4 regions of the Cytobacillus sp. GQ23 genome follow, and region 1 is predicted to be linked to each of the others. Evidence: a T-box and tRNA genes for the amino acid it is inferred to sense, from the RefSeq annotation. Region 1 holds a T-box; the other regions hold tRNA genes.
The links. The T-box of region 1 lies ahead of argS (arginine--tRNA ligase). A T-box ahead of a tRNA ligase gene usually reads a tRNA of that ligase, here a tRNA-Arg.

Region 1 (7,451 bases):
TTCAAATCGCGATAATATGTGCGGTTAAACCAGCCATCCTCATGGGCAAGGTACACATACCGGTTACTCAGATAATTGTAAAAAGGCGGCTTAAGATGCTCTTTGATATGACTGAGATAAAGAAGCTCCGCAATGGCCTGGCCGGGAAGCTCATTCACTGCTTCCTCTTCCTCGAAGTCGATCCAGCAAAAATCGCCATAGCCGTATACATCATCCTCTACCAGCCTGCCCAGCTTGTCCCTTGACACATAATCGAACATCGTATGGCTATTAAAGTCCCCATCTTCATAACGGTGCTTTAACAGCAGCAAATTATTAATAGAATCTGCAAGTGACTGGGCAAACTCTGCAAACTCAATTCCATAGGTCATCACATACTGATCCTTTTCATTAAGGTGGATGTAGATGAGATCACGAATAGTTTGATTCCTTCTTTTCAATGACGAAACCTCCGAGCCGTTACGCAAAGTAGTATTTTCATAGCCTTAATTGAATTAATCGGGCCTTACGGGCAGATTGACCCCGCATATCCTCCTTGATTCTTCACAATCTTGAAGCAGGGATCTTATTGCCCGTTAGACTGCGATAAAAAGACAGCTTCCTTATTGAAACTGTCTGCCAAACTTCCAGTATTTTATTCTCTTATTGTAGCAAAAATATCTGAAAATATCTTTGCAATGCGAAAAAATTTTTACCGTTATTTTGAAAATGCAGGAAACCATCCCATTGATTTTTTCGTCTAACCAATGAAATCACTTTCTCCATTGTAAGGTTAATTTTTCTCTGATAGGATAAAAATGTAAATGATAAAGGAACCAGGTGTGTAAAAATGAAACAGAATAATAGATTCTCAGACCGATTCGATTGGACATTATGTTTTCTTCTGCTGCTATTTTTTCTTATCAGCTGCATTGCGATTTACAGCGGACAATCCTCCAATCAATATGAAGGGAATTTTGTCATCTCTCAAATTAAAAATTACATTGTTGGAGCGGTCATTGTAGGGATTGTCATGTATTTTGACGGCGAACAGATCCGGAGACTCACATGGCTGCTGTACGGTTTCGGCATCCTATTGCTTGTCGGGCTATTCATTGCACCGGAAAGCATCGCACCTGTGCGCAAAGGTGCCAAGCTGTGGTATATCATCCCTGGCCTCGGTTCGGTGCAGCCTTCAGAGTTTGTTAAGGTATTCCTTATCATTGCCCTCAGCAAAGTTATTGCTGACCACCATCTGAAGTATCAGGCGAAGACCGCAGGCACGGACTTTTTTCTCCTCATCAAACTGGGGGCGGCCACATTGCCTCCATTAGGATTGATTATTATCGAAGACCTGGGTACCGCTCTTGTCCTTATCGCGATATTAGCAGGGATCATCCTGGTATCCGGCATCACCTGGAAAATCCTTGTGCCTATTTATGGAATCCTCGGAGCTCTTGCAGGAACTGTTCTATATCTGGTAATCATAGCACCGGAGATTTTAGAGAAGTACCTCGGGATCGACCCCTATCAGTTCAGCAGGATTTATTCCTGGCTTGACCCGGTCAATCACAAGCAGGGGGCCGGAATGCAGCTGTATAATTCCATGCTCGCCATCGGCTCGGGATTAATTTCAGGTAAAGGCTTTACCGATAGACAGGTATATGTGCCAGATGCCCACACTGACTTTATTTTTAGCGTCATTGGCGAGGAGTACGGCTTCTTCGGTGCCAGTGTGGTAATCAGCCTTTTCTTTCTGCTTATCTATCACTTAACGAAAACCGGCCTTGAAACGACTGACCCTTTTAATACCTATATTTGCGTCGGGGTCATCAGTATGATCACCTTCCACGTATTTCAAAATATCGGAATGACCATTCAGGTCCTGCCAATCACCGGCATTCCGCTGCCTTTTATCAGCTACGGCGGAAGCTCGCTTATGGGAAATATGATGGCGATGGGACTGATATTCAGCATTCGCTACCATCACAGAAACTATATGTTTTCAACTGACTCAAATTATGTTGCAAAATAGTACCAGGCGCGTATAATAACAGTAATATATTTAGTGTCTATGATGAAGAGAGTAGCAATGGGCTCTTTCCTAATAGCGAGACAGGGGCGGTGCAAGCCTGTCGGAAACCCTTTTTGTGAAGCGCACTTCGGAGATGCATAGCTGAAAGAAAAGTAGGCTGTGCCGGGTTAGGAGTCCCGTTATAAAACCCCTAAAGGAATGCTTTCAAAACTAATGAAGCGTCCTTTCGCAAGAGGTCCTTTGGACAATCAGAGTGGTACCGCGGGAATTTCAGCTCGTCTCTATTTTATATAGAGGCGGGCTTTTTTATTTTTTAGGAGGTGTTTAAATGATCGACTTCAAAGCTATATTCACCGATCAGCTGGCTTCAGTGCTGAATGGGGAGATTACTGAGAAAGCCATTTCAGATTTAATTGAAACGCCAAAGAACCCGGCATTTGGCGATCTTGCTTTTCCCTGTTTTACACTGGCAAAAGCATTCAGGAAATCACCAGCAATTATCGCTGAGGAGACAGCGTGCAAGATTCAGGGACCATTTATTGAAAAAGCGGTAGCTGACGGCCCCTACATTAATATCTTTTTCTCAAAAGGAGCTGCTGGTGCTGACATACTGGATGAAATCCTGAAAGAAGGAGAAAAATTCGGAATGCTGAAGGATGGCGCAGGCAAAACAGCCGTGCTTGATTTCTCTTCACCCAACATCGCAAAGCCCTTTTCCATGGGTCATCTGCGGTCAACTGTCATTGGAAATGCCCTCGGGAACCTGGCTGAAAAATGCGGTTATACGTCGGTCAGAATCAACCACTTAGGCGACTGGGGCACACAATTCGGCAAGCTGATCACCGCTTATAAAAAGTGGGGCAATCTGGATAAAGTGAAGGAGCATCCGATTAAGGAGCTGCTCAGCCTTTATATACGGTTTCATGAAGAAGCAGAGAATGATCCAGCCCTTGAAGATGAAGCACGTTCCTGGTTCAAAGAGCTTGAAAACGGAAATACAGAAGCACAGGCACTCTGGAATTGGTTCAGAGACGAATCATTGAAAGAATTTCAGCGTGTTTATGATATGCTTGGCATTCATTTCGACTCATACAATGGCGAAGCTTTTTATAATGATAAAATGGAGCCCGTTATCGAGGAACTGGTTGCTAAGGAGCTGCTGACTGAATCTGATGGTGCAGAGGTCGTTCAGCTGCCTGATGAAGACCTTCCTCCATGCCTGATTAAAAAATCCGACGGAGCGACCCTGTATGCAACGCGGGATCTTGCTGCAGCATATTACAGAAGGGAAACCTATCAATTTGATCACTCCCTATATATTGTCGGCCAGGAACAAAGCATCCATTTCAGGCAGGTTAAAAGCGTGATCAAAAAAATGGGCTACGAGTGGGCAGATAAAATGATACATGTCCCTTTTGGGCTTTATTTGAAAGATGGCAAAAAGATGTCTACCCGTAAAGGCAGAGTCATCCTTCTGGAGGAAGTCCTGGATGAAGCTGTTCTTCTCGCAAAAAACAACATCGAGTCTAAAAATCCCGGGCTGGAAAATAAAAATGAAGTCGCTGAAGCAGTCGGGATCGGAGCCATTTTGTTCCATGACCTGAAGAATGACCGCATGAACAATATTGAATTTTCACTTGAAGACATGCTGACTTTTGAAGGAGAAACCGGTCCCTATCTGCAATACACCAATGCCCGGGCCTGTTCACTTCTCCGCAAGGCTGGCGATCTCCCTTCTGCCGCTAGCGGGCTAACCGATTCTTACAGCTGGGAAATTATTAAACTGCTCTATCACTATCCCGAGAAAATCAGACAATCGTATAATCAGCTTTCCCCTTCCGTTCTCGCTAAATATCTGATTGATGTGGCCCAGGCCTTCAATAAATATTATGGGCATGTACGGATACTGGAGAAGGATGCAGACATCCAGACTAGGCTTGCCCTTGTCACAGCAGTCACCATTATTCTTACAGATGGCATGCAGACACTCGGCATGAAGGTGCCCCGGGAAATGTAAAAGGAGAAGCCGTTATGGCCTCTCCTTTTTTGCCTTGAGGCGGGCATTTGCTTTCTGCACTCTCACAAGGCTCCGCACTAAAAATCCTCCGACAAAAATGACCATCAGCACTAAGCCGGTATAATTCAAATGGATTACTTTCAGAATCACACTTGCGACTGTCGCCATGTATAAAGCTCCAAGCATATAGGTGATCTCTTCATTATCAAAATATGAGGTAAGCCTCGCTCCAAATTGTGATCCTATGAGGCCGCCTCCTACGAGTGAAAGGCCAATCCAATAATCGATGCTGACAGTGGAAGAGTAGGATAGATAGCCTGCGGATACGATTAACATGATAGCAAACAAGCTGGTCCCTACTGCATTTTTCGGCTTCATCCCTAAATAGGCGACCGATAAAGGCACCATAATAAATCCGCCGCCCACCCCTAATGTCGTAGAAACAAATCCTGCAAAAAATCCAATCAGCACCATCTTCAGAATGGAAGGAGAATATGACTGAGCGGAACCATCTGGTTTTTTCCCCCTTCTTAACATCCCTAAAGCAAAATAAGACAGCAGGATGGTATAAAACAAAGGAACGGCCCATGTGTCCCATCCCCTATCTGCTAGAAACATCACAAAAGGATGCGCGGCCTGAGTAGCTGCCATGCCGCTTAGTCCAAGAATCAGCCCTTGTTTAAGCCATATATTCCTCATCCTGATATGGGCGATGATGCCTGAAAGAGAGGTACCAATTGAAAAAAGCAAACTTGTGGTGATTGCTTCTACCGGAGAAAAACCAAACAGCATGAGTGTCGGAGTAAGGATGAATCCCCCGCCCACCCCAAAAAAACCAGAGAGCACACTAATAAGAACCCCGAGCGTAATAAATAAAAGATATTCCATTAAAAATCCCCACTCACCTGTATGTCTTGCCAGATATTCAATACTATATCACTTTACCATAATCGCACATGGTTATACCGACGAATGTTTATTTATAATAATTATAAATAAGTATTGATTATAATTTAAAATTTGTTATAATTAACATATAAATTACTTAGGGGGAATTACGATGGAAAAATTACATGCAGCATTAAATGTTCAAGTAGCAAACTGGAGTGTCCTTTATACTAAATTGCATCGCTACCATTGGTTTGTAAAAGGCCCGCTTTTCTTTACTCTTCATGAAAAGTTCGAGGAATTATACAATGAAGCAGCGGAAGTAGTGGATGAGGCAGCTGAACGCCTGCTTGCCATCGGCGGCTCACCGGCAGCAACATTTAAAGAGTACTTAAGCATTACCACTCTTGAAGAATCCAATGGGGAGAAGAAAGCAGAAGATATGGTTGCCGCTCTTGCTTCCGATTATAAACATATTAAAGAAGAGTTAATTTCTTTAGCCGATCTTGCCGAGGAACATGGAGATCAAGTGACAGGCGATTTTGCCATCGGCCTATTAGAAAAATTAGATACGCATATTTGGATGCTGAATGCCTACTTAGGAGAATAATTGAGTTTGATAAAAGAGTCAGTGAGAATAATCACTGGCTCTTATTTTTGTGCCTGAAAAAATTTTTGCCCTTTGTGCTCTCTGAGGTGTTATGATTGACCTGATTGCTTCATTTATTTTTAGAAAGGAGTCTCCATAATGGCAAACTTAAAATATTCCTTATTTATTTTTCTGGGCGCATGCAGTTATGGCATTTTGGCCTCCATTGTCAAACTCGGTCTTCAGGCCGGCCACTCTGTTCCTGAATTAACCGGAAGCCAATATTTAATTGGGCTCCTTTTGTTATTGCTTTCTTTCCCATTTATCAAAAGAACGAAGATCACTTTTAAACAAGCGGCAGCTTTGTTATTGACCGGTGCCTCCCTAAGCTTAACAGGCATTCTGTATGGCATGAGTCTTGACAGGAACCCGGCATCCATCGCTGTTGTTCTTTTATTTCAGTTCACCTGGATTGGAATTCTTTTTGAAGCACTATATGAAAGAAAGATGCCCGGCAAAGCCAAAATCATTTCTTCAATCATGCTTATTATTGGAACCGTATTTGCAAGCAACCTGATTAATTCCGGATCCTATACTATTCAAGCAGATGGCCTGATTTATGGTTTATTATCTGCGGTCACATTTGCAGTGTTCATTTTTGCAAGCGGCAAGGCCGGCAAAGGAATCCCAACCATTCAGAGAAGCATCTTCATCACATTTGGCGGACTTCTACTAGTTGCTGCTGTTTCAGGCCCAGTCATTATAAGCGGCGGCATCCAGCTTGGAGGCCTATGGAAATTCGGGCTGCTGATGGCATTGTTTGGCGCCATCTTCCCAATTGTATTCTTTGCAATTGGTTCACCCCACTTAGATTCAGGGCTTGCCACGATTGTAGGCTCTGCTGAACTTCCGGCCGCTGTTGCAGCCGCCATGCTGATTCTTGGCGAGAGAATATCAGAAGCACAGACTTTTGGGATTGTGCTGATCCTGATCGGAATCAGCATACCGCAGTTTTCATTTAAAAAGTCAGCGAAGAATCGTTATAGTACGTAGGATTTTTATGGCTGGATTCGCTGGGGTTTGGCAACTTGCTTGCGTAAAGAGGCTTTGGAGCTTATTCCAAGGCCTTTTTACTTTACAGCTGGTGGTTTGCGGGTGTTTATGGATGGTGCAGCTGGGTTCTGACACCAACTGGCTCTTTTCCCTTTTTATGTCGGAAGGTGGCCTGGGTTCTGACTCTGACTGGCTCTTTTCTCCTTTGTGTCCAAGTTGGGGCAGCTTCTGACTCTGACTGGCTCTTTTCTCCTTTTTGTGTCGGAAGGTGGAGCAGCTTCTGACTCTAACTGGCTCTTTTCTCCTTTTTGTGTCCGAAGTTGGAGCAACTTCTGACTCTAACTGGCTCTTTTCTCCTTTTTGTGTCCGAAGGTGGCCTGGGTTCTGACACTAACTGGCTCTTTTCCCTTTTTATGTCTGAAGGTGGCCTGGGTTCGGACTCTGACTGGCTCTTCTCTCCTTTTTGTGTCGGAAGGTGGAGCAGGTTCTGACTCTGGCTGACTCCTTTCTCCTTTTTGTGTCAGAAGTTGGCCTGGGTTCGGACTCTGACTGGCTCTTTTCTCCTTTTTGTGTCCGAAGTTGGAGCAGCTTCTGACTCTAACAGGCTCTTTTCTCCTTTTTGTGTCCGAAGTTGGAGCAACTTCTGACTCTAACTGGCTCTTTTCTCCTTTTTATGTCCGAAGGTGGAGCAGGTTCTGACTCTGGCTGACTCCTTTCTCCTTTTTGTGTCAGAAGTTGGCCTGGGTTCGGACTCTGACTGGCTCTTTTCTCCTTTTTGTGTCCGAAGTTGGAGCAGGTTCTGACTCTAACTGGCTCTTTTCTCCTTTTTGTGTCCGAAGTTGGAGCAACTTCTGACTCTGACTGGCTCTTTTCTCCTTTTTGTGTCCGAA
Region 2 (7,451 bases), on a different contig from region 1:
AATGGAATCAATCCTGCTGAGCTCAGTGGTGATTACATTGAAATACATCGTATGATCTTCTTTTACACTGCTCTCCAACAGCTGTATAAACCCTTTAAGAGCCGTCATTGGATTTCTTATTTCATGTGCAATCCCTGCAGCCAATTCTCCAATAACATTCAAGGTATCTGATTTCCGAAGCTGTTCTTCCATTTCCAGCTTCTCAGTTATATCTTTAAATGTACTCATACTGATATTAGAAAAAATATTATGCTTGTTGGAAAACTCAAAGAATTTCTTTCTGCCTGATTTTAAAGTAATGGAAAGATTCCCGTCAGATTGGCCATCTGTGTGTATGTTTCTTAATTGCTCTTTTAATTCATCATCGGTTATATTGCAGTCATTCAAAATACTATGAAGTGACGCTCCGATAAGATCATCCTTTTTCATCTGCAGCATTCTCTGGCCCGATTGATTAATATCAACTATTTGAAACTGATCGTTCCAGAGAAGAATACCTTCAAGTGCTCCTTCAAATATCATGCGAAATTTTTGTTCGCTTTCCCTTAAGCTTTTCTCCATGGCATGACGCTCACTTACATTTCTGAAGATTGTCATATGGTAGCCTTCAACGGAGTTTAATTTCACTGTAAACTCCAATGATTTAAACTGGCCATTGGGCATCAGAAAAACAAGCTCATCCCGTATACTTCCTTTAACGAACATCTCTTTTACAATGCTTTTGTACCTTTCCGATTTTTCATAAACAAAATCTTTTATCTTTTTATTGAGAAGCTCATCATGGGTACATTCAAATATTCGGCAAGCGGCTTCATTCGCATCGATGATTTCACCGCCGCCACCCCAAAAAATAATTCCATCAAGTGCTTCGATAAATAAGTCAGCATAAAGCTCTTCATTCTTTTTTACTTTCCGCTCAAGGAGCCTCTTGCTCGTTACATCACGTAATAAACACATATAAAGGCCGCTATCATTTAGGATGCTGGCAGTAAAATCAAACTCAATAATACTTCTGCCAGTATATACCGGCAGGATGCCTCTGGCACTTTTATTCTTCCTCAGAAGCTCTATGTGCTTTTCAAGCTTGAAATGCCTATTTTCCGGTACGATTTCATACAGGCTATTGCCTATGAGCTGCTGTTTATCCATTTTTATACTTTCAATAAATGATGGATTGACATCGACTATTTTCTCCTCGCTGTCAAATATTATAATTCCATCTTTTGAGTGTGAGAAAAGATTATATCCTAGTGAATTATTATTGGCCAAAATATTATTTTCCTTTTCCAAAGTCTCAATCCTGGCATAGAGTCTCCTGATTTCCTGATTCATAATGACCACTCTATTTCCTCCTATTGGGGTATGCAATTAATTAAATATTTCTACAAAATTTGACCAAAACCTTTAAATCTCAGGGAAAACTGTCATAAATAATTTTTAATATTAATGCGTTTGGAGAATACAGAAAAGGCATACCCTTTCACGAGTATACCTAAAAATTTACAGTTTGAATTTTATGATCATCTCATTTAATTGTTCAGCCAATTCCGAAAGAGATTGTGCATTATCTGAGATTTCCTCCATTGAATGATTAGTCTGAGCCATTGATGCACTTGTTTGCTCGATGCCTGCAGCAGATTCCTCAGATACTGCGGCAATATTGCCAATGGACTGGTTCATATGCGAAGAGTTAATTGATACTTGCTCGAGGCTGCGGGAAATGTCGCTAACATTGGTGGACATTGAGTTAACTGCCTCGTAAATTTTTTGAAACGTTTGTCCTGTCAACTGAATTTGCTCAGTTCCCTTTTCAACTTCTGCATAGCCTGTTTGAAGTGACACGGCAACACTATTTGACTCTGATTGAATCCCCCCGACAATCTTGGTGATATCCGAAACAGAGTAGGATACCTGTTCAGCAAGCTTCCTCACCTCATCAGCAACGACTGCAAACCCTCTTCCATGCTCACCGGCTCTGGCAGCTTCAATTGCTGCATTTAATGCAAGCAGGTTGGTCTGGTCAGCAATTTCCTTTATAACCTTAACTAGCCTTGAAATTTGTTTGGTCTGATCATCCAGCCCATTAACCTTGTTCACAGATGATTTCATTATCTGATTAATTAATCCCATTTGTTCCTGGGATTCTTTCATGAGCTTGTTTCCATCCTCAGTAAGCGACAACACCTCTGTGGAAGCACTCTTGATTTTATTCCCGCTGCTTGCTGCTTCATTCACTCTTTCCAGGTACTCGTCCATCAATAATGACAATCGTGTTGCTGAACCAGCCTGATCCTCAGCTCCTCCTGAAAGCTCCTGCATAGTAGAAGCAACCTGCTGACTGGCTGCTTTTACTTCATTAGCAGCAATATTCAATTCTCCGCTTCTTTCTGTTACATATCCAGAAACTGCATTAATTTCCTGAATCATAGCCTGCAGTTTCACTTTCATGGAATTCATAGCTCTGCTAAGCTGTGCCACTTCATCATTGCCCTCATATTCAACTGAATCAGCGTTGAGGTTTCCATTTGCTATTTCATTTGAGAATGTAACGATCGAATTTAATTTTTTTGTAATGATACTGCCTATAAAAACAATACTTGTTATTCCAAAAATAGCAGAAACGATGATTGAAATACCAAGTGTTATTAAAGTTAAGATAAGACTTGCTTTAGCAGAAGATACAGCTTTGTTCTGGTCCTCTTTCATCATACTGCTCAGGGTATTCAATTTTTCAACCGTTTCAGAAATAATATTATCTGCCTGCAATTTCCCAAGCCTGTACTCTCTTTCATGCTGAAGTTTTACTTTTGGCTCAATGACTTCATGAAATAAACTGGTGATTTTTTGATCATTTTCATCAATTTCCTTAAAAAGTTCTTTCGATTTTGCACTGCTCAAATCCGGAGAAACTTCCTCCTTTAATTCATTAAAATCCTCTGTCAGCTGGTCAAAGGTCTTTAAGTGTTTAGGATTGGAGTCAATGATAAAGTTTCCAATTGTGCTTCCTTTATGGTGAAATGTAGCAGCCGATTCAGTAATCTTAATGGCATTCTCCCCAGAATCCTTCACAATCTCCAGTTTTGAGCTGGCGATTGTAAGCAGAAAAAAAGTAAGGACTGTTGAAACTGTAAATAGACCAATAGTCACAAAAAGCGCAACCCCATATTTCTGGCCTAGCTTCAGATTCTTCCACCAGCGCGTGCCGGCCATCTTATTAAAGAACTTACCTATATCAGGCTTTTTAGGCTTAAAGGAAACAGTACGTTCCTTCTTCCCTGCTTCGTATTTTCTTGCCCCTTTCAAATTACTTCCCCCTTTGTGATTTAACCGGATGCAAACAATTGAACCAGTTCACTTCTAATTCTTTTTTACTATTCTTTCAATTCATTATAATAGAACAAAAATAACATTTGAAGATTATTTTTCCAATTTGTTATAGCCCGGCATTTATCCGTGCTTTTCCTTTATGATTTTTTTCCTGGGGAGATCGTCTTTTTATAGCTTGGCAGACTAATCGGACTGCTACCATTTATCTGAAACAAAAATAACAATCAATACAATATTTTTGAAACAGATTAATAAAAATATACTAACCCTTATATTATATGAGTTGGTTGAACACCCTTTTTATATAACAGATTTTTCATTTAGTATGTTACAGTCATATTGGATCTTTTATAATTAACTTTTTCTGTAAATATAACCTTCTATTTACACGAGAAAAGAAGTTTGCTTCATGTTACAGTGGGTAAAGACAGAGAAAGTATTTATTTGGGGGTCTTTAATAGAGGAGGACATATGAAACAACGTGACTATTACTTCGACAATGCCAAGTTTATTTTGATCTTCTTTGTCGTTTTTGGGCATTTGCTCCGCTCTTTTATTGAAGGTAATGAAACAATTTATACAGTATATAAAGTTATTTATACGTTCCATATGCCGGCATTTATATTGGTATCCGGCTTTTTTGCCAAAGGCTTCTATAAAAAAGGATATATAAAGAAAATTGCCAAAAAGCTAATACTGCCATATATCATTTTCCAGGTTATTTATTCGGTTTTTTATTACTTTTTATATAATAAAGGAACCTTTGAGCTGGATCCTTTTAACCCTCATTGGTCATTATGGTTCCTGATAAGCATGTTCTGCTGGAATATTATGCTTCTGCTCTTCGCAAAATATAAAGCGAAGTACTCCCTGGCAGCTGCCGTGATCATAGGGCTTGCTGTCGGATATGCTGATTGGATTTCAAACTATTTAAGTTTATCAAGAACCTTTGTTTTCTTCCCATTATTTTTATTGGGATATTATTTAAAGAAAGAACATTTATATGCTTTATTCCAGCCAAAATTCAGAATTAGTGCATTAGGTATTTTTGCGGTCGTCTTTATCGGCTTCTATCTTTACCCTGAAGTGGATTACAAATGGCTGCTTGGCTCGAAGCCATACACTGAAATGGGGGCAGCTTCCATTGGAGCTGTTCTAACGAGATTAGGCTTTTATATTTTAAGCTTAATAATGGTGCTTAGCTTCTTTGCTTTCGTGCCGCGCAAGCACTATTTCTTTACTAATTTAGGCAAAAACACACTTTATGTCTATCTGCTTCATGGGTTCTTTGTTCGGGTTTTCAGAGTAAGCCACTTACAGGACTTTTTCAATAAACCAGAAAACTTCCTGCTGCTTGCCGGTATATCGCTGATTCTGACCTTGCTTCTCTCAAGCAAACTGATTACTTCCTTTGCACAGCCAATCATCGAACTTAGAACATCACAGTTAAAAAAGCTGAAAGATAGATCAAAAGCATATGCCAGATTTTATCGAAATAAACTTACAAGTTAGATCATAAACCGGTCATTTTCTAATGGCCGGTTTTTCTTTAGGCATAACCATTGACCAATTTTGATGAAGGGATTATAATAAGTAACTGTGTTACCAATATAAATACTTGCTGTGCGATATGCCATCATGTCCCAGTAGCTCAGCTAAGCGTAAGCTTCACTGAAGTACATCCCTGCAGCTTTGTTTCGACGCATTTACTCCCTGTATAGGCTTGCAGAGGAAGAAACAGGATATGCCAATCTTATTTGTATTGCAACAATTTCATTTCATTATACCACCATGTCCCAGTAGCTCAGCTGGATAGAGCGACAGCCTCCTAAGCTGTAGGTCGTGAGTTCGAATCTCGCCTGGGACGCTACAAAAGAAAAGCGCGAAACCCATATATATCATAGGTTTCGCGCTTTTTTATTTATGTTTCTCCTTGAAAAATTGAATTTTTAAGTATTGTCAGACACCTGTTTTCAGCGTGCTGATCGTCATCTTCCTTCATCATTACATAAATAATCCTAATCTATTCAACTATCTGACTGCTTTCCAAATCGTCCATCTATCTTTTTCAACTATGCTATGATCAGCTGAAATTGACTCATCTATATAATTTATCAATAATGTTAATTCTTTATCGTCTAAATCGTGTAAAATACTCCTGCCTGTTCTCCTGTTTAAGTCATTAATCAATTGCTCTTTGCAATCATATACTTTTCTGGTTTCCCACAATTTAACTTCTTCAATTTGACTAAATCCTGCTTGTTTAAGTGTATCTATAACCAATTGGCTTTGGTATCTGCGGTTAATTTCTTTTTTTATTAACTTTGGGAACAGATCAAATATATACCCTCTAATATGACTTTCATTCCCTTTTAATAAACAATCTTCAGGTGTACGGTCCTGAACAATATAGTATCCATCATCCTTTAGTAATCTAAATGCCTCGTTAAAGCATTGCTGTAAATCATCTATATGATGGATCAGTGCTCTTTCAAGAACAAAATCATATTTGTTACTTTCTAAGCCCGTTTGCAAAGCATTACCTTTTATAAAGGATATGTTCTTATGTTCTTTACAGTTTTCTTTAGCACCTTCTAGTATTGTTTCGGAAAAATCGATGCCAGTAACAAATTGCACCCCTAAATCGGATAGAGCCTTGGAATAAATACCTCCGCCACAGCCTATATCCAATGCCAATGAGATATTTTTGATTGGCACAAGGTCCTTTATAGCTCTGATCCATGAATGATCTGCATTTCTGGTGGTATAAGTTTTACGACTTTTTTTATTATGAAAATCAATTCCCATCGGACATCCCTCGTTTGTTTGGAATATTTCCTATTCCTATAATACTTCGCTTAATATCATATGAAAATTTTAAAAAGTTTATAATTTTCCATAAGTTTAGCTTATGTTAATTAACAGCTATGATTGTTAATAAATTTCCATTATTTTATCTTTTAGTAAGTTACGAGAAAAGGAATAAATATTTAGGTGACACCTTTTGAAGCTTCACCCTCTAATTGGTAGAATAATATTACATCCACACCAAATTTAGTAAAATGATTACCTGGGAGGGATTGATATATCATATTATAAATGGCATTACATTGGCTGGTTATTCTTTGGTCTAGCACTTATTATTTCTTATTTTTTAGTTCCGCGTGAACACAGTTTTACGGCAATTATCATTTTAACGGCTTTATTTGCAATCTATGACTTCTCGGGAATAATTAGGGCAAAACGAACAGGGAATGATAATAAATCTTAATGCCGGGAGAAAAACAGGTAAGCTGCAATCCCCAGTCACTCTTTAAATCTAAATAAAACTTCTCCAAACTTGCGTTATTACTATACTCTGAAATTGCGAAAAACCGTACTATGTAGTCATACAGTTTTCCATTTAAACTTTATAGCCCTTCTCAATTTGAGAAGGGCTATAAATTTGTTTCCGTGTTTATCTCAATACAAAGATGAAACTCATCTTCCAAACGCGCGTTCCCCAAAGTTCTTAAGCAAGACACCGCCTGGACGATAAAAAACGCCAACAAAATGTTAGCGTTTTTTTAACCTATGATATCAAGCGTCTCACGCATTATAAATCATCAATAACAATATACGCAGCTTTAACAGGTCCATGCACGCCAACTACGAGGTTCATCTCAATATCTGCTGAATTGCTTGGTCCGGTAATAAAATTAATGCAGGAAGGAGCAAGCTCCCCTGATTTTACTCTTTCCCTTATAATCCTCGCAGCCTGTGTCATGCGGGGAACCAATGTGGTTTTCGGAATAAGAATAATGGAAGCAGCGGGCAGAAAACTGACAGCCCGTCCATGATCTCTGCTGCTGAACAAGACCGCTGTTCCGGATTCAGCCAGAGTAATTTCACTGATTGTGATTCCGATATTCGCCTGTTCCGCATATTCAATATTTTTATTTTCAGCAGAATAGTCCCATTCATATACTTTCACATTCTCTTTTGGCCAAATTTCCTCAAATAGCTGAGTGAGCCCAAACTGTCTAAAACGGTCATCTTTCCAGGTTACTATTGGGCCGCCTCCGTACTCGGCAGTAATTCTTTTAAGAGTTTCCGGCAAATCAGCGGCTTTTGTCACAAGGAGA
Region 3 (7,451 bases), on a different contig from region 1:
AGTAATAGCCAAATGATTCCCCTACTGCTTTGGCCTGCTTGATTTTCACAAGATCTTCTTCACTGGTTTTACGGCGTTCCGCCATTGTTATAGCGTCCCCAATCCCGTGCAAAACCATGCTTGCCGATTTGATCTGGGTGATTACTTCTTTAATATTGGGTTCTTTAATAATGCTTTCATACATTTCCCTGCTTACCTGGTCTGGCACATACAGGACTCGGTGCCTGGAATCAGTATGATCAGCCATTTTGGCACAAATAGTGTTAGCCTGGTTTTTCACATCTTCGCCTATTCCGCCCCGCGCCGGCACAAACAGCCAATCGCGTTCAGCAAGATCAGGAGTAAGCATCTCTGCTACGGCTGCCATTGTGGAACCGCCGGTAACTGCGATGATATTTTTTCCTTTGAGCCTTGATTTCATACACATTGCAGTGGCTCTGCCAAGCTCCTGCTTCACCCATGGAGATTCATCGCTGTCTCCGGAAACAATGATCGTCTGGCGAATGCCAAGCTTTCGGGATAAATCATGCTCCATTACGGCTATACCCGAAATATCCCTCATTATTCCATCAAGTGCATCAAGTAATTCTCTGCCATCGGAAGAAAGACTCATTCCTGTACTTGAAATGCGGATCAGGTTTTGGTCTTTTAGAAATTCAACCTCACTTCTCAGCACTCTTTCCGTCAAACCGAGACTGACTGCAAGGCTTCTCCTTCCAACCGGCTCCATCAGCCCTATGTAATGAAGAATCCCATAGCGCTTCTGCATAACCGCAAGCATATCAGGCAATAATCTTTTTTGAATATCTATTAGTGAGTACATCCGGAATGCTCCTTCATCATATGTGGTCATTTTTTGTCCCGCATAGACATATTATGTCCCACTTACCGTAAAAAAAATCACCCTTGCTTCTCCTTCATAATAGCAAGAGTGAGTATTGAAATCAACTGATAAAACTCAGTTTTTTTCTGTAAGCGCTTCACCTACTGTAATGGGGTCAATGTGCCCGAATTGCACTTCATGCCCATCAATTTCTACAACCGGAATCATGAGTCCGTACTTCTCAGTCAGCTCATCGCTCTCATCAATATCTTTCTCAATTAACTTAAAGTCATATTCCTTCTTTAGTTGTGCTAACACTCTTTTAGCTTTATCACACAGCGGGCATCTGCTGCGTGTATAAAACACTAGTTCTGGCTGTTTCAATCAGCAAATCTCCTTTGTCAATCATACCTTTTCCGTTTGGAAGATGATGGGATGCCCAGCTGATCCCGATATTTAGCAATCGTCCTTCTGCTGACAACCATTCCCTCATTTTCCTTCAGCAGCTTCACAAGCTCTTGATCGGATAACGGCTTTTGTTTATTTTCTTTTTCTATCATTTTACCGATCATCGTCTTGACCTGCTGTGATGATGTATTTTCATCGGATGTTGTTTTGATCGTGCTGGAAAAGAACGATCTCAGCTCGAACGTCCCGAATGGTGTTTGCGCATATTTCTCCCGGACGGCCCTGCTCACTGTCGATTCATGAATGTCGAGTTCATCTGAAATTTCCTTCATTGTCATCGGCTTCAGATGGGCAGGTCCTTTTATAAAAAAGTCCTGCTGCTTCTCAACGATTTTAAGAGTTACATTTGCAAGAGTCTCTTTCCTCTGCTCGATGCTTCTAAGAATCCACTGGTAATCCTGCTGCTTTTCCTGCAGGAAGCGGCAGACATTTCGATCACCAGCAGCCGAAAACTTTTTGTAATATGGTTCATTAAAACTGATTTTCGGAAGCACTTCATCAAACACACTGACGGAAAAAGAGCTGCCATCCCACTGAACAATCACGTCCGGAGTAATATAGGCGGATTTTTCGCTCTGGAAGGATGAAGCCGGTCTTGGATTCAGGGTCTGGACAAGGTCGAATACGGCCTGTATGTCTTTAAGCTCCACACCTAGCTGTTTGGCGATTTCTTTCCATTTCTTCTCTGCAAAAAGGGTAAAGTATTCATCTATAATGACTTCAGCCAGTTCATTCTCTTCCGGCAGTCTCTTAATCTGGAGGGACAGGCACTCCTGAAGATTTCTTGCACCAATACCGGCAGGGTCGAGTTCCTGCAATTCCTCAAGCATTTGCTCCACTTTTTCAAGGGGAACCTTAAGAGCATTGGCCGAAGCTTTTAGATCCGCCCGCAAGTAACCGTTTTCATCAAGGCTATCAATAAGATGCTTTATCACTTTTTGTTCATCCCGGTTTAACTTCAAATGAAGCTGGGATTTTAAATGTTCATCAAGCATCATAGTCTTTCCGCAGCCAATCTGCTCAATCCAATTTATTTTATCTTTTTCGGGTTTTATCCTCGTCGGTTTGACGCGGTCATAGCGGGGATCCATTGTTTTGACATGACCGGACTCTAATTTTAAAAGGGGATTTTCAAGCGCTTTGCTTTCCAGGAAAGCAGAAAGCTCCTGTGTGCTGTATTGCAGAAGGGCAATCGCCTGCGTCAGCTCCTGTGTCATCGTTAGTTTCATTGTCTGCTGCTGCCATAACCCAGCTTTCAAATTCATCATACATTCCCCCTGTCCCCATTTTACAATATTCACACAAAATGTTGTATGGAAATTTCCTGGCAATCGCCATTCGCACCGAACTTCTTTCTGAATACTTCACAATATGCATGGCAGAGGGGGGAATATTCATTTTTTATGGTGAAACCTGCGAATTTTATGGTTTTTTTGAAATGCAGATAAAGATAAGGAGGTCTATTATAGATTTATTTGCGGATAAGGCCAATTTACTTTCGGATAAAAGTTTTTATGTGCACTTTGGCCAAATTTATTTACGGTTAGTATAAAAAGTAAAAACTCCCTGTCCATATCAGACAAGGAGTTTTGTTAGCGCCCTCGGCAGGAATCGAACCCACATCTTAAGAACCGGAATCTCACGTGCTATCCGTTGCACCACGAGGGCAAATAGGTTTTAAACTGGCTGACCAAGCGCTCAGCCGCTACGATAATTAATTATATGCTATGTTTATTCACTTTGCAAGCCTCCTTTTAGTTTTAAAAATTGGAACAATGGGTATCATGGAATGAGATAGGACAGCACAGAAAAAAGTGTCGAACGAATCAAGAGCGATTTGCATGCGATTTGTTTGACCTTAATTGACCATCAGTGTATCATGATAATACATAGGAGTTAAAAAATTTTCTTTACTTGGAAGAACATGCTTGTTCAGCTTGTATGTTGACCTTATCTTGAAGGAGGAATTGGAAAATGAACTTAATCCCTACAGTTATTGAACAGACAAATCGCGGGGAGCGTGCTTATGATATCTATTCACGCCTTTTAAAAGACCGCATCATTATGCTTGGAAGCGCAATTGATGATAACGTGGCCAACTCCATTGTTGCCCAGCTGTTATTCCTTGAAGCAGAAAACCCTGAAAAGGACATTTCCATTTACATTAATAGCCCTGGCGGAAGCATTACAGCTGGTATGGCTATTTATGATACGATGCAATTCATTAAGCCAAAAGTACAAACCATTTGTATCGGTATGGCTGCATCAATGGGTGCATTCCTTCTTGCAGCAGGTGAAAAAGGCAAGCGTTTTGCACTTCCAAACGCTGAGGTTATGATTCACCAGCCACTTGGCGGTGCACAGGGACAAGCGACTGAAATTGAAATCGCTGCAAAGCGCATCCTTTTCCTTCGCGAAAAATTAAACACCATCCTTTCAGAGCGTACTGGACAGCCGCTTGAAGTCATTGCAAAAGACACGGACCGCGATAACTTTATGACAGCTGAAAGAGCTCTTGAATACGGCTTGGTAGACCAAATCATTTCCAGAAACTCTTTGGATGAGAAGAAGGATAAATAAAAAAAGCAAAAAACAACTCGCATCTCTCCGATGCGAGTTGTTTTAGTTTTCCTTCTGAATATAGTTTGCCAATGCTTCCAGAGCCTCGTTTTCGTCGTTCCCCTCTGCCTTCAGGGTAATAACTGATCCTGAGCTTACAGCCAGGCTCATTAGTCCCATAATGCTTTTCGCATTTACCTTCTTCCCATCCTTCTCAAGGAAAATATCGGATGAGAACCGATTGGCCTCTTGCACGAACAATGCTGCCGGACGGGCCTGCAATCCTGTCTTTAGCTTAACTTCTACCTGTTTTTCTGCCATTGTCTATCTCCTCCCTGCCGATGCCTCTGTCAGTGAGCATCTATGGTGCTGCCTGCCCTGAGCTTCTCAGCGATTTCATCTATTTTTCTTAATCTATGATTAATGCCCGATTTGCTGATATTTCCGCCTGAGACCATTTCCCCAAGCTCCTTTAAGGTGACATCCTGGTATGCTACACGCAATTCGGCTATTTCCCTCAGTTTGTCGGGCAGAACCTGAAGTCCAACTGTCTGGTCAATAAACCGGATATTCTCCACTTGACGCAGGGCAGCCCCGATTGTTTTGTTTAAGTTCGCTGTTTCACAATTCACGAGTCGATTGACCGAGTTTCTCATATCGCGGACAATCCGGATGTCTTCAAACCGGAGCAAAGATGCATGCGCCCCGATAATATTCAGAAACTCCGTTATTTTTTCGGCCTCCTTTAAATAGGTGATATAGCCTTTTTTCCGTTCAAGCGTTTTGCTATTCAGCCCGAACGTATTCATCAGTTCACAAAGGGAGTCGTTATGCTCCTTGTAAAGTGAAGCAATCTCCAGATGATAGGAAGAGGTTTCCGGATTATTAACCGATCCCCCGGCCAGGAATGCGCCGCGCAGATAAGAACGCTTACAGCATTTCTTTTTTATGAGCTCTTTTGAGATATCGTGGGTAAAAACAAATCCCTCACTTAAAATTTTCAGATCATCAAGAATCATGCTGGCCTGTTCCGACAGCCTGACAATGTATACATTGTTCTTTTTCAGCCGCATTTTTTTCCGGACCAGCAGCTCGACCTGAACGCTGTAATTCCTTTTAATCAGTGTATAAATCCTTCTTGCAATGGCTGCATTCTCCGTCTGTATATCCACGATCAATTTCCGGCTGGAAAAAGAAAGTGAACCATTCATCCGGATCAAGGCGGACAATTCCGCTTTGCCGCAGCAGTCTTTTAAATCCAGGTTCGTCAATTCTTTTTTCGTTTCCGAAGCGAAAGACATCCCTTCACCCCCTATCCGTAAAAGTGCTGAGCCAGAGACATATAAAATGATATTCTCCGCTGAGCAAACGTATGCACAGTTTATTTTTTTACTGACAAAAGCCCTTTTACACCTTTATATTACGCGTTAAAACGCCTATTGGTTTCATGCAAAATTAAATTATAAAGCATTTGGGCAACTTCTTTTGTATCATGCCGAATGATCCCGCCTTCATGGCTGACAATTTCACCGTGCATAATATTAAGGCCCAATTCGGAAAGAGCACCTGTATCATATACAACAGGCCTTGCCATTTCCTCGCTGTACCGCTCCTGAATATGGGCAGGAATCTCTTCATTATTAACCAGGATGGTATTGATAAAATCACAGCCCATATGATCATACAGCGCTTTTACATGATCGCTTGCTGAATAATCGAGCGTCTCGCCTGCCTGTGTCATTAAATTGCATATATACACCTTTTTTGCTTTCGAATGACAGACTTCCCTTCCCAGCTTAGGAACAAGCAGATTCGGAAGAATACTGGTATATAAACTTCCAGGTCCAATAATAATCATATCAGCCTGTCTAATAGCCTGCAGTGATTCAGGAAGGGCTTTAATATTTTTAGGGGTTAAAAACACCCGCTTAATTTTTTTGCCTGAATAAGGAATCTTAGATTCTCCCGATACAATGGTCCCATCTTCCATCTCAGCATGGAGGACCACACTCTGGTTGGCAGCCGGCAGCACCTTTCCCCTTACATTTAAGACCTTGCTCATTTCCTGGATCGCGTGAACAAAGTTTCCTGTAATCGAGGTCATTGCTGCGAGAATTAAATTGCCAAGCGAGTGCCCGGACAACTCATTAGATGTCGCAAAGCGGTGCTGAAACATCTCCTCAATGAGCGGCTCTACATCTGAAAGTGCTGCCAGCACATTTCGGATGTCACCGGGCGGCGGGATATGAAGATCATTTCGCAATCTTCCTGAGCTGCCGCCATCATCGGCTACTGTCACAATGGCAGTAATATCTACAGGATACGTCTTCAATCCCCTTAAGAGGACAGGGAGCCCTGTTCCTCCGCCGATGATGACGATTCTTGGCTGTCGGTTCATTTGATGTTTTCCTTTCTCCTGTCGATATCCCGGTGGGTAATCGCCGTATTATAATCCTTGCTGAAGTAGTCTGCAATATATTCCGTCAGCGCTACAGAACGGTGCTGGCCTCCCGTACAGCCAATTGCCACAACCAATTGAGCCTTCCCTTCCCGCTTATAATGCGGAAGCATAAAGCTCAGCAGCTCCGTAACCTTTTCAAGGAATTTACTGGTTTCAGTCCATTTCAGCACATAGGCGGATACCTCTTCATCTAATCCTGTCTTCGGCCTCATATGCTCAATATAATGAGGATTCGGAAGGAACCGGACATCGAATACCAGGTCGGCATCAATGGGAATTCCATGCTTAAAGCCAAAAGACATGACATTAACAGTAAAGATGGTCTTTTTATTTAATGAGAATTCCGTAAGAATTTTCTCGCGCAATTCCCTCGGTTTCATTTGTGAAGTATTATAAATCAGCCGGGCCCTGCCTTTTAATTCCTCTAGCAGCTCCCGCTCAAGCTTGATGCCTTCAAGAGGCAATCCTGAAGGTGCAAGGGGATGGAATCGTCTTGTTTCTTTATACCTTCTGACAAGTGTCGAATCATCCGCATCCAGATATAAAATCTGCGGAGTGACCCAGGATGTCTCAGACAATTCATCGAGCGCTTTAAACAGGTGGTCAAAAAACTCACGGCCGCGCAAATCCATTACCAATGCCACCTTATTCATTTTATTCCCTGATTCCTTCATAAGTTCAAGGAATTTAGGAAGCAGCGTCGGCGGCAAGTTGTCTACACAGAAGAAGCCAAGATCTTCAAAACTTTGGATCGCTACTGTTTTCCCCGCCCCTGACATTCCCGTAATAATCACCATTTGAGTATCATTAACTGCACCCGTACTCATTTTTATTTCCCCCTGTATCTGTCAAATTCAGCTTGGATCCAGCCTGTAACTAAGCAATTCAAAATCCGGCGTATACGTGAATGTTCCATAAATCATTCCCTGGCCATGAATCATATACTCCAAAATATGTGAATCACCGGCAGCCATCGGCAGATTCTTTATCTCTGAAAACGGATGCCAGCGAAGCTTTCCTTCCTCTGATTCATCCAGATTCAGCCCATCAGAAGCTGTAGCCAAAAAAGTAAACATCATCCACTCCGACACAACCTTTTCGCCATCCTTCATGATAAACGTAAAGATGCCTTTAATATTC
Region 4 (7,451 bases), on a different contig from region 1:
AAAAGGTCGATCCGCCAAAAGCAGTATCTTATACCGATGAAGGCGAAAGTGTTACTGAAGAAACAACCGGGAAAGAAACAGCTGAAAAAGAAGAGGGCGTAACGGCAAACCTTAAAACAGAGCTTTACTTGATAGATAAAAATGGGTATGTTGTTCCCCAGACAATCGATCTTCCGAAAACGAACTCAGTGGCTACACAGGCGTTAGAGTATCTGGTGGAAAACGGACCTGTTACTGAGTATCTTCCTAATGATTTCCGTGCAGTCCTTCCGGCTGATACAAAAGTCTCTGTAAATATTAAAGATAAAGTGGCAACCGTAGACTTTTCAAAAGAATTTAAAGAATATGCAGCTGAAGATGAAAAGAGGATTCTCCAATCAGTTACCTGGACACTTACACAATTTGATTCCATTGATAAAGTTAAGCTGACATTAAATGGACATGAATTAAAAGAGATGCCTGTGGATGGAACGCCTGTCAGCTCGGCGTTAACAAGAGCCAATGGAATTAACCTGGATACAAAGGAAGTAGTGGATATCACGAATACAAAACCGGTTACCGTTTATTATCTTGGCGGGGATGAAGAAAACTATTATTATGTGCCTGTTACGAAGCGTATCAGCAATAATTCGGACAACAAGGTTGAAGCGGTGGTTTCCGAATTGATAAAAGGGCCGAATTATGCATCCAATCTGGTGACAGATTTTCTTCCGGATGTAGAGCTGCTTGAAGCTCCAAAAGTTGAAGATGGAAAAGTTACTTTAAACTTCAATGAAAATGTTTTCAGCAGCTTAGAAGAGAAAATGATTTCCAAGCACTTGCTGAACGCACTTGTTCTTTCACTTACTGAACAAAAGGACATCAAAAGCGTAGCAGTTACAGTTGATGGAAAAGCAGAGATTGTTAGTGAAGATGGCGAAAAATTATCTGAGCCTGTAACACGCCCTGAAAATGTGAATACAGGAAGTTTTTAATATAGCAGATTTTGTTATACTATATAGTAGCAGGAATAAGAGGTTGGCATTTAATGCCGCCTCTTCTTTGTTGGTAAGATAGGCATAACTGGGCAAATGCCCAGGTTCAATATAAGCTAAAAAGGGGGAATCAGCTTATGCGCGCAGATGGACGTGAACCAAAGCAGCTTAGGCCAATACATATTGAAACTGATTATTTAAAGCATCCTGAGGGCTCTGTGCTCATTACAGTAGGAGATACAAAGGTGATTTGTACAGCAAGCATTGACGAAAGAGTCCCTCCTTTTATGAGGGGACAGGGGAAAGGCTGGATAACAGCAGAATATTCCATGCTTCCGAGGGCTACAGAACAGAGAAATATAAGGGAATCAGCAAAAGGAAAAATCACAGGACGAACGATGGAAATTCAGCGCCTGATCGGCCGTGCACTCCGCGCAGTAGTGGATCTTGATGCGCTTGGCGAAAGAACAGTATGGCTTGATTGCGACGTAATACAGGCTGATGGGGGAACAAGGACAGCTTCCATTACAGGAGCCTTTATTGCAATGGCACAGGCGATGGATAAGCTGAACAGCAGCAAAAAGCTTTCAAGCTATCCAATCAATGATTTCCTTGCGGCTACAAGTGTGGGAATTCTTGCTGACAAGCAGGCTGTAGTGGACTTGAATTATATTGAAGACTCTTCTGCTGAAGTGGATATGAATGTCGTCATGACTGGCAGCGGTGAGTTTGTAGAGCTTCAGGGAACTGGAGAAGAAGCTACTTTTTCATATGCACAGCTGCAGGTAATGCTTGGTGCTGCCCAGGAAGGGATATCAGAGCTTATCAGACATCAGAAGTCAGCACTTGGAGAGAGTATCTCGGAAAGCATTCAAAGCAAAAGAGAAAAGCTTACGGGGAGGGCATAGCATGCGGGAAGTCATAATCGCTACTAAAAACGCAGGCAAAGCGAGAGAATTTGAACGGATGTTCAAGCCTCTTGGATATGAAGTAAAAACGCTGCTGGATTTTCCGGATTTTAAGGATGTTGATGAGACAGGCAGCACGTTTGAAGAGAATGCTATACTTAAAGCGGAAGCTGTTTCCAGAGCTTTTGAAAGAATGGTTATTGCCGATGATTCAGGATTAATCATTGATGCGCTTGGAGGGAAGCCGGGCATCTATTCCGCTCGCTATGCTGGCGAGGAAAAAAATGATCAGAAAAATATGGACAAAGTTCTCGATGAGCTAGAAAGCATTCCGGATCATCAACGGCAGGCGCGGTTCTACTGTGCTCTTGCAATCGCTGCTCCCGGAAAACCGACTGAAACAGTTGCAGGAACTTGTGAAGGCCATATCTTAAGAGAAAAAAGAGGAACTTATGGATTTGGCTATGACCCTATTTTCTTTGCTGAAGAAAAAAACAAAGCAATGGCTGAATTAATGCCCGAGGAGAAAAGCCAGATCAGCCATAGAGCGAATGCTCTCCAAAAGCTGGAGGAGCTGCTCCCTTCTTTCGTGGCCGGAGCTGAAAACTCATGAAGGTTTTGATTGTCAGTGATAGTCATGGGTTAACCACCGAACTCAGCCAAATACGCGAAAAACATCCTGATATGGATATAATGATTCACTGCGGGGATTCGGAGCTTTCGTCTGATCATGAATCATTAAAAGGATACGCTGCTGTAAGAGGGAATTGTGATTTTGACGAAGCATTTCCTGAGGATAGATTAGAAGAGGCCGGAGGGTTCCGCTTTTTCGTCACACACGGTCATAAATATTTCGTTAAATCGACTTTGATGAACCTTTCATACAAGGCACGTGAAACAAATGCAGATATCGTATGTTTTGGCCATTCACATAGTCTTGGAGCTGAAATGGCTGACGGGATATTATTTATCAATCCTGGAAGCATAAGGCTTCCCAGAGGCAGACACGAAAAAACATATGTGATACTGGAAAAGCGGGGAAAAGATGTTACACTGGATGTGTATGACGTTTCAGATGGGAAGATTCCTGATCTGACAAGAAATTTTCACTGGTAAAAAGCTATTAATTTGAATATAATAAATGAGGGAAGCCTGTCTTCCCTCATTAAATAAAAAAATATTTACAAAGTGTTGACTTCTTATCATTTGTTTAATATAATAAATCTTGTCGTTGAGTTATTAAATCTCAATCAAGTAAATAATTTCAAAATGTCCCAGTAGCTCAGCTGGATAGAGCAACGGCCTTCTAAGCCGTCGGTCGGGAGTTCGAATCTCTCCTGGGACGCCATTTACACATCTGGAAACACTACATATCTTACCGAACTTTTACTCACCTTTTTGGTGGGTTTTTTTGTTTTTATCAAGTTTGTACGTCGGAAACCTCTTAGTGTGTTTTTAATAGCCTCTATAATCCTCATCAAATCTGTTATCTCCCTTATTAAAAATATAAAAATTTTTTGTCCCAAGGAATGTGAATATATCAACAATGTAAGCGTATACACAAAAACAGATTAATCAAAATTATCTAACAATTCGTTAAAAGGGTGTTGACGGCAGGTGAAAATGGGCGTAAGATAGTCCTCAATATAAGAAATTCACATCATCAATTAAACAAACTTCATCTTAGTGAAATCTATCTAGCTATGAAATTTCGAGTTTTTTTAACTGTAAAATTCAATGGTTTAAAGCGTTGTTGTGTTGAAGTTGAATCACAGAATAGGAAAAGCGTAGAAGAGGATAAGTAGTTTTATGACAGGCATTCACAGAGAGCCGGATCTGCTGAAACCCGGTAATGCCTTCATAAAATGAACTCACCTCTGAGCGCAGTCCTGAAAGATGACCGACTAGGGGCTGCCGGGTGTTCTTCACCCGTTATCAAAACGAACAGCATATTGCTGTTCATGAGTGCACGCATCATAAGCGTGAATCAGGGTGGTACCGTGGAACAGGTGATCAAAGCCTTTTCATCCCTTATACCTACAATCGTTGGGTTTCTTTAGGGGTGGAAGGGCTTTTTATATTGGAGTTTTAAAACAAGGGGAGGTTATCAACAAATGCTGCAGGAAGCTGCCTTAACAGAAACAAAAACGGAGACACATCCTGTCACCGGCGCTGATCTGTTATTAAAAGCCTTGGAGAAAGAAAATGTTGAAGTGATTTTTGGTTATCCTGGAGGAGCGGTCCTTCCGCTTTATGACAAACTGTATCATTCAAAGATTCTTCATGTGCTGCCGCGTCATGAACAGGGAGGAATTCATGCTGCTGAAGGGTATGCCAGGATATCTGGAAAGCCGGGTGTCGTGATTGCCACTTCGGGGCCGGGAGCCACTAATATTGTTACCGGTCTTGCAGACGCAATGATGGATTCACTGCCGCTGATTGTTTTTACAGGCCAGGTGGCAACGGGAGTCATTGGATCAGACGCCTTTCAGGAGGCTGATATCCTGGGGATAACCACTCCAATTACAAAATACAATTATCAGGTCCGCAGCATTGAAGATATCCCGAGAATCGTTAAAGAAGCTTTTTATATAGCTTCCACCGGCAGGCCGGGTCCAGTTCTTATCGATATTCCCAAGGATATCGCTGCAGGAATTACAGCTCAGCCTGAGGACGAAAAGGAAGTGAATCTGCCGGGATATCAGCCAACATTAAAACCAAATTACCTGCAAATAAGGAAATTAACTGAAGCAGTCAGCAGATCGAAGAAGCCCGTCATTTTGGCTGGTGCCGGTGTGCTTCATGGCAGAGCATCCAAAGAGTTAAAAGAGTATGCAGAGCAGCAGCAGATTCCTGTTATCCACACTCTTCTGGGCCTCGGCGGATTTCCTGCTAACCATCCATTATTCATCGGTATGGCAGGAATGCATGGCTGTTATGCGGCCAATATGGGACTTACGGAATGTGATTTGCTGATAAATATCGGAGCCCGGTTTGATGATAGACTAACAGGGAATTTACAGCATTTCGCACCACATGCAACAGTCGCCCATATTGATATTGACCCAGCAGAAATCGGCAAAAATGTTCCTACGTCCATTCCAATCGTTGCAGATGCAAAAGAAGCACTTGAAGAGCTGATTCTGCAGGTTGGAAAACCTCCGGCCCATAAAGAATGGATGGAAACCATCCAAAGGTGGCAGGAGGAATATCCATATTACTATGATAAAGAATCAGAACTGCTGAAACCCCAGAAGGTCATGGAAATGCTTCATTCAAAAACGGAAGGGAATGCCATCGTCGTAACAGATGTAGGACAGCATCAAATGTGGGCAGCCCAATACTATCGCTTTAATAATGCTGACAGATGGGTGACTTCAGGAGGGCTTGGGACAATGGGATTTGGTTTTCCGGCAAGCATTGGAGCGCAGCTGGCTGACCCGGAAGCATGCGTCCTCGCCATTTGCGGTGACGGAGGATTCCAAATGTCAACACAGGAGCTTGCTATTATCCAGGAACTGAATCTGCCGGTAAAAATCATAATATTCAATAATATGGCCCTTGGCATGGTCCGGCAATGGCAGGAGATCTTTTATGAATCACGTTTCTCACACAGCAAAATCCCTGTACAGCCATCTTTCGTAAAATTGGCAGAAGCTTACGGGATAAAAGGATATGTCGTTCAATCTGAAGGTGAAGCTGAAGAGGTGCTGGATGAAGTGCTTCATAACCGTGAACCGGTGCTAATCGATTTCAGGGTTGATTCGGATGAAAATGTGTATCCGATGATTGCACCAGGAAAAGGACTTCATGAAATGGCAGGTGTAAAACCATGAAACGAATCATATGCCTGACTGTGATGAATCGGCCAGGTGTTCTAAACAGAATTACTAATCTATTTTCCAAAAGAAACTTTAATATTGAGAGCATTTCAGTTGGCTTGTCAGAACATGAAGGGATGTCGCGCATCACTTGTGTGGTCCATGTTGAAGACTCCGGTGCCAGTGAGCAAATTACAAAACAACTGAACAAGCAAATCGATGTAATAAAGGTCACTGATATCACGGATCAGTCGATTGTCGCAAGAGAGCTTGCCCTTATTAAAGTTCAGGCAGTCCCATATACAAGAAATGAAATTTACTCTTTAATTGAACCTTTCAGAGCTTCTGTTATAGATGTCAGCAAGGATAGCATGACTGTTCAGATTACAGGTGAATCTGATAAAGTAGAAGCTTTCATTGATCTCATTAAACCATATGGCATCAAAGAGCTAGCCCGGACGGGAACAACAGCATTCCCTAGAGGAACACAGCGTCCATCCCAGCAGTCCAAATCATATTCTATAGTTTAATTTCGCTAAAAATAAAAACTTTAATCGGAGAGGGAGATAAAACATGGCAAAAATGTACTATAACGGAGATTCAAATGCAGCATACTTAAACGGAAAGAAAGTAGCGGTTATCGGTTATGGATCACAGGGACATGCGCATGCGTTAAACATGAGGGACAGCGGAGTTGAGGTTGTAATCGGTCTTAGAAAAGGGAAGTCTTGGGAAAAGGCAGTGGAAGACGGCTTCCAGGTATATTCTGTAGCTGAGGCAGCTGCACAGTCTGATGTAGTGATGATCTTATTGCCGGATGAACTCCAGCCAAAAGTATACAAGGAAGAAATTGAACCAAATCTATCAAACCAGGCATTGATGTTTGCACATGGATTTAATATTCATTTTAACCAGATTGTGCCTCCAAAAGAGTGTGATGTGCTACTTGTAGCTCCTAAAGGACCAGGGCATTTGGTCAGAAGAACATATGAACAGGATGCAGGTGTTCCGGCACTGTTTGCAGTCCATCAGGACGTAACGGGGGAAGCGAAGGAACTGGCCCTTGCTTATGCGAAAGCCATTGGATCTCTTCGAGCCGGTGCATTGGAAACAACGTTCAAAGAAGAAACCGAGACAGATCTGTTTGGAGAACAGGCAGTGTTGTGCGGCGGGCTGACTTCTTTGGTGAAAGCAGGATTTGAAACTCTTACGGAAGCTGGCTATCAGCCGGAACTGGCATACTTTGAATGTCTGCATGAGCTGAAGCTCATCGTTGACCTTATGTATGAAGGCGGTCTGGAAGGAATGCGTTATTCAATCTCAGATACTGCTCAATGGGGAGACTTTGTCAGCGGACCACGGGTAGTTGATGCAAGAGTGAAAGAGGAAATGAAGGCAGTATTGAAAGACATTCAGGAAGGCAATTTTGCAAAAGGATGGATTTTGGAGAACCAGGCAAATCGCCCGGTATTCAATGCGGTGAATCAAAGAGAAAATGAGCATCCGATCGAGCAGGTTGGAAGGGAACTTCGCAAAATGATGCCTTTTGTTAATAGCAGCAAGAAAAAGGAAGTGGTTGTAAGTGCCAACAATTAAGATATTCGATACTACATTAAGAGATGGCGAACAATCGGCCGGTGTAAATCTTAATTTTTCTGAAAAATTAGAGATTGCAAGACAGCTGGAGCGTTTGAACGTTGATATTATTGAGGCGGGTTTTCCTGCAGCTTCGAAAGGGGATTTTGCAT

Region 2: it encodes a tRNA-Arg, which carries the amino acid that the T-box ahead of argS (arginine--tRNA ligase) is inferred to sense. The anticodon was not compared.
Region 3: it encodes a tRNA-Arg, which carries the amino acid that the T-box ahead of argS (arginine--tRNA ligase) is inferred to sense. The anticodon was not compared.
Region 4: it encodes a tRNA-Arg, which carries the amino acid that the T-box ahead of argS (arginine--tRNA ligase) is inferred to sense. The anticodon was not compared.

Annotation. Positions count from the first base shown of each region.
Region 1 is NZ_JCAXER010000023.1:41,433-48,883, reverse strand. Features, by position in the region: gene AC6CHU_RS18610 (hypothetical protein) at 1-440, opposite strand, end outside; gene AC6CHU_RS18605 (FtsW/RodA/SpoVE family cell cycle protein) at 830-2,014, shown strand; T-box leader at 2,045-2,300, shown strand; gene argS (arginine--tRNA ligase) at 2,346-4,031, shown strand; gene AC6CHU_RS18595 (sulfite exporter TauE/SafE family protein) at 4,044-4,919, opposite strand; gene AC6CHU_RS18590 (Dps family protein) at 5,092-5,529, shown strand; gene AC6CHU_RS18585 (EamA family transporter) at 5,668-6,561, shown strand.
Region 2 is NZ_JCAXER010000046.1:7,808-15,258, forward strand. Features, by position in the region: gene AC6CHU_RS24830 (PAS domain-containing sensor histidine kinase) at 1-1,332, opposite strand, end outside; gene AC6CHU_RS24835 (methyl-accepting chemotaxis protein) at 1,501-3,303, opposite strand; gene AC6CHU_RS24840 (acyltransferase family protein) at 3,799-4,839, shown strand; tRNA gene AC6CHU_RS24845 (tRNA-Arg) at 5,121-5,194, shown strand; gene AC6CHU_RS24850 (class I SAM-dependent methyltransferase) at 5,359-6,135, opposite strand; gene AC6CHU_RS24855 (LutC/YkgG family protein) at 6,923-7,451, opposite strand, start outside.
Region 3 is NZ_JCAXER010000034.1:36,594-44,044, forward strand. Features, by position in the region: gene AC6CHU_RS22515 (sugar-binding transcriptional regulator) at 1-823, opposite strand, end outside; gene AC6CHU_RS22520 (glutaredoxin family protein) at 959-1,207, opposite strand; gene rpoN (RNA polymerase factor sigma-54) at 1,225-2,556, opposite strand; tRNA gene AC6CHU_RS22530 (tRNA-Arg) at 2,888-2,959, opposite strand; gene clpP (ATP-dependent Clp endopeptidase proteolytic subunit ClpP) at 3,266-3,871, shown strand; gene AC6CHU_RS22540 (HPr family phosphocarrier protein) at 3,914-4,171, opposite strand; gene whiA (DNA-binding protein WhiA) at 4,201-5,151, opposite strand; gene mgfK (gluconeogenesis morphogenetic factor MgfK) at 5,271-6,248, opposite strand; gene rapZ (RNase adapter RapZ) at 6,245-7,138, opposite strand; gene AC6CHU_RS22560 (8-oxo-dGTP diphosphatase) at 7,166-7,451, opposite strand, start outside.
Region 4 is NZ_JCAXER010000002.1:125,424-132,874, reverse strand. Features, by position in the region: gene AC6CHU_RS02370 (GerMN domain-containing protein) at 1-974, shown strand, start outside; gene rph (ribonuclease PH) at 1,112-1,882, shown strand; gene AC6CHU_RS02360 (XTP/dITP diphosphatase) at 1,884-2,495, shown strand; gene AC6CHU_RS02355 (metallophosphoesterase family protein) at 2,492-2,998, shown strand; tRNA gene AC6CHU_RS02350 (tRNA-Arg) at 3,154-3,230, shown strand; T-box leader at 3,662-3,917, shown strand; gene ilvB (acetolactate synthase large subunit) at 3,997-5,718, shown strand; gene ilvN (acetolactate synthase small subunit) at 5,715-6,233, shown strand; gene ilvC (ketol-acid reductoisomerase) at 6,277-7,299, shown strand; gene AC6CHU_RS02330 (2-isopropylmalate synthase) at 7,286-7,451, shown strand, end outside.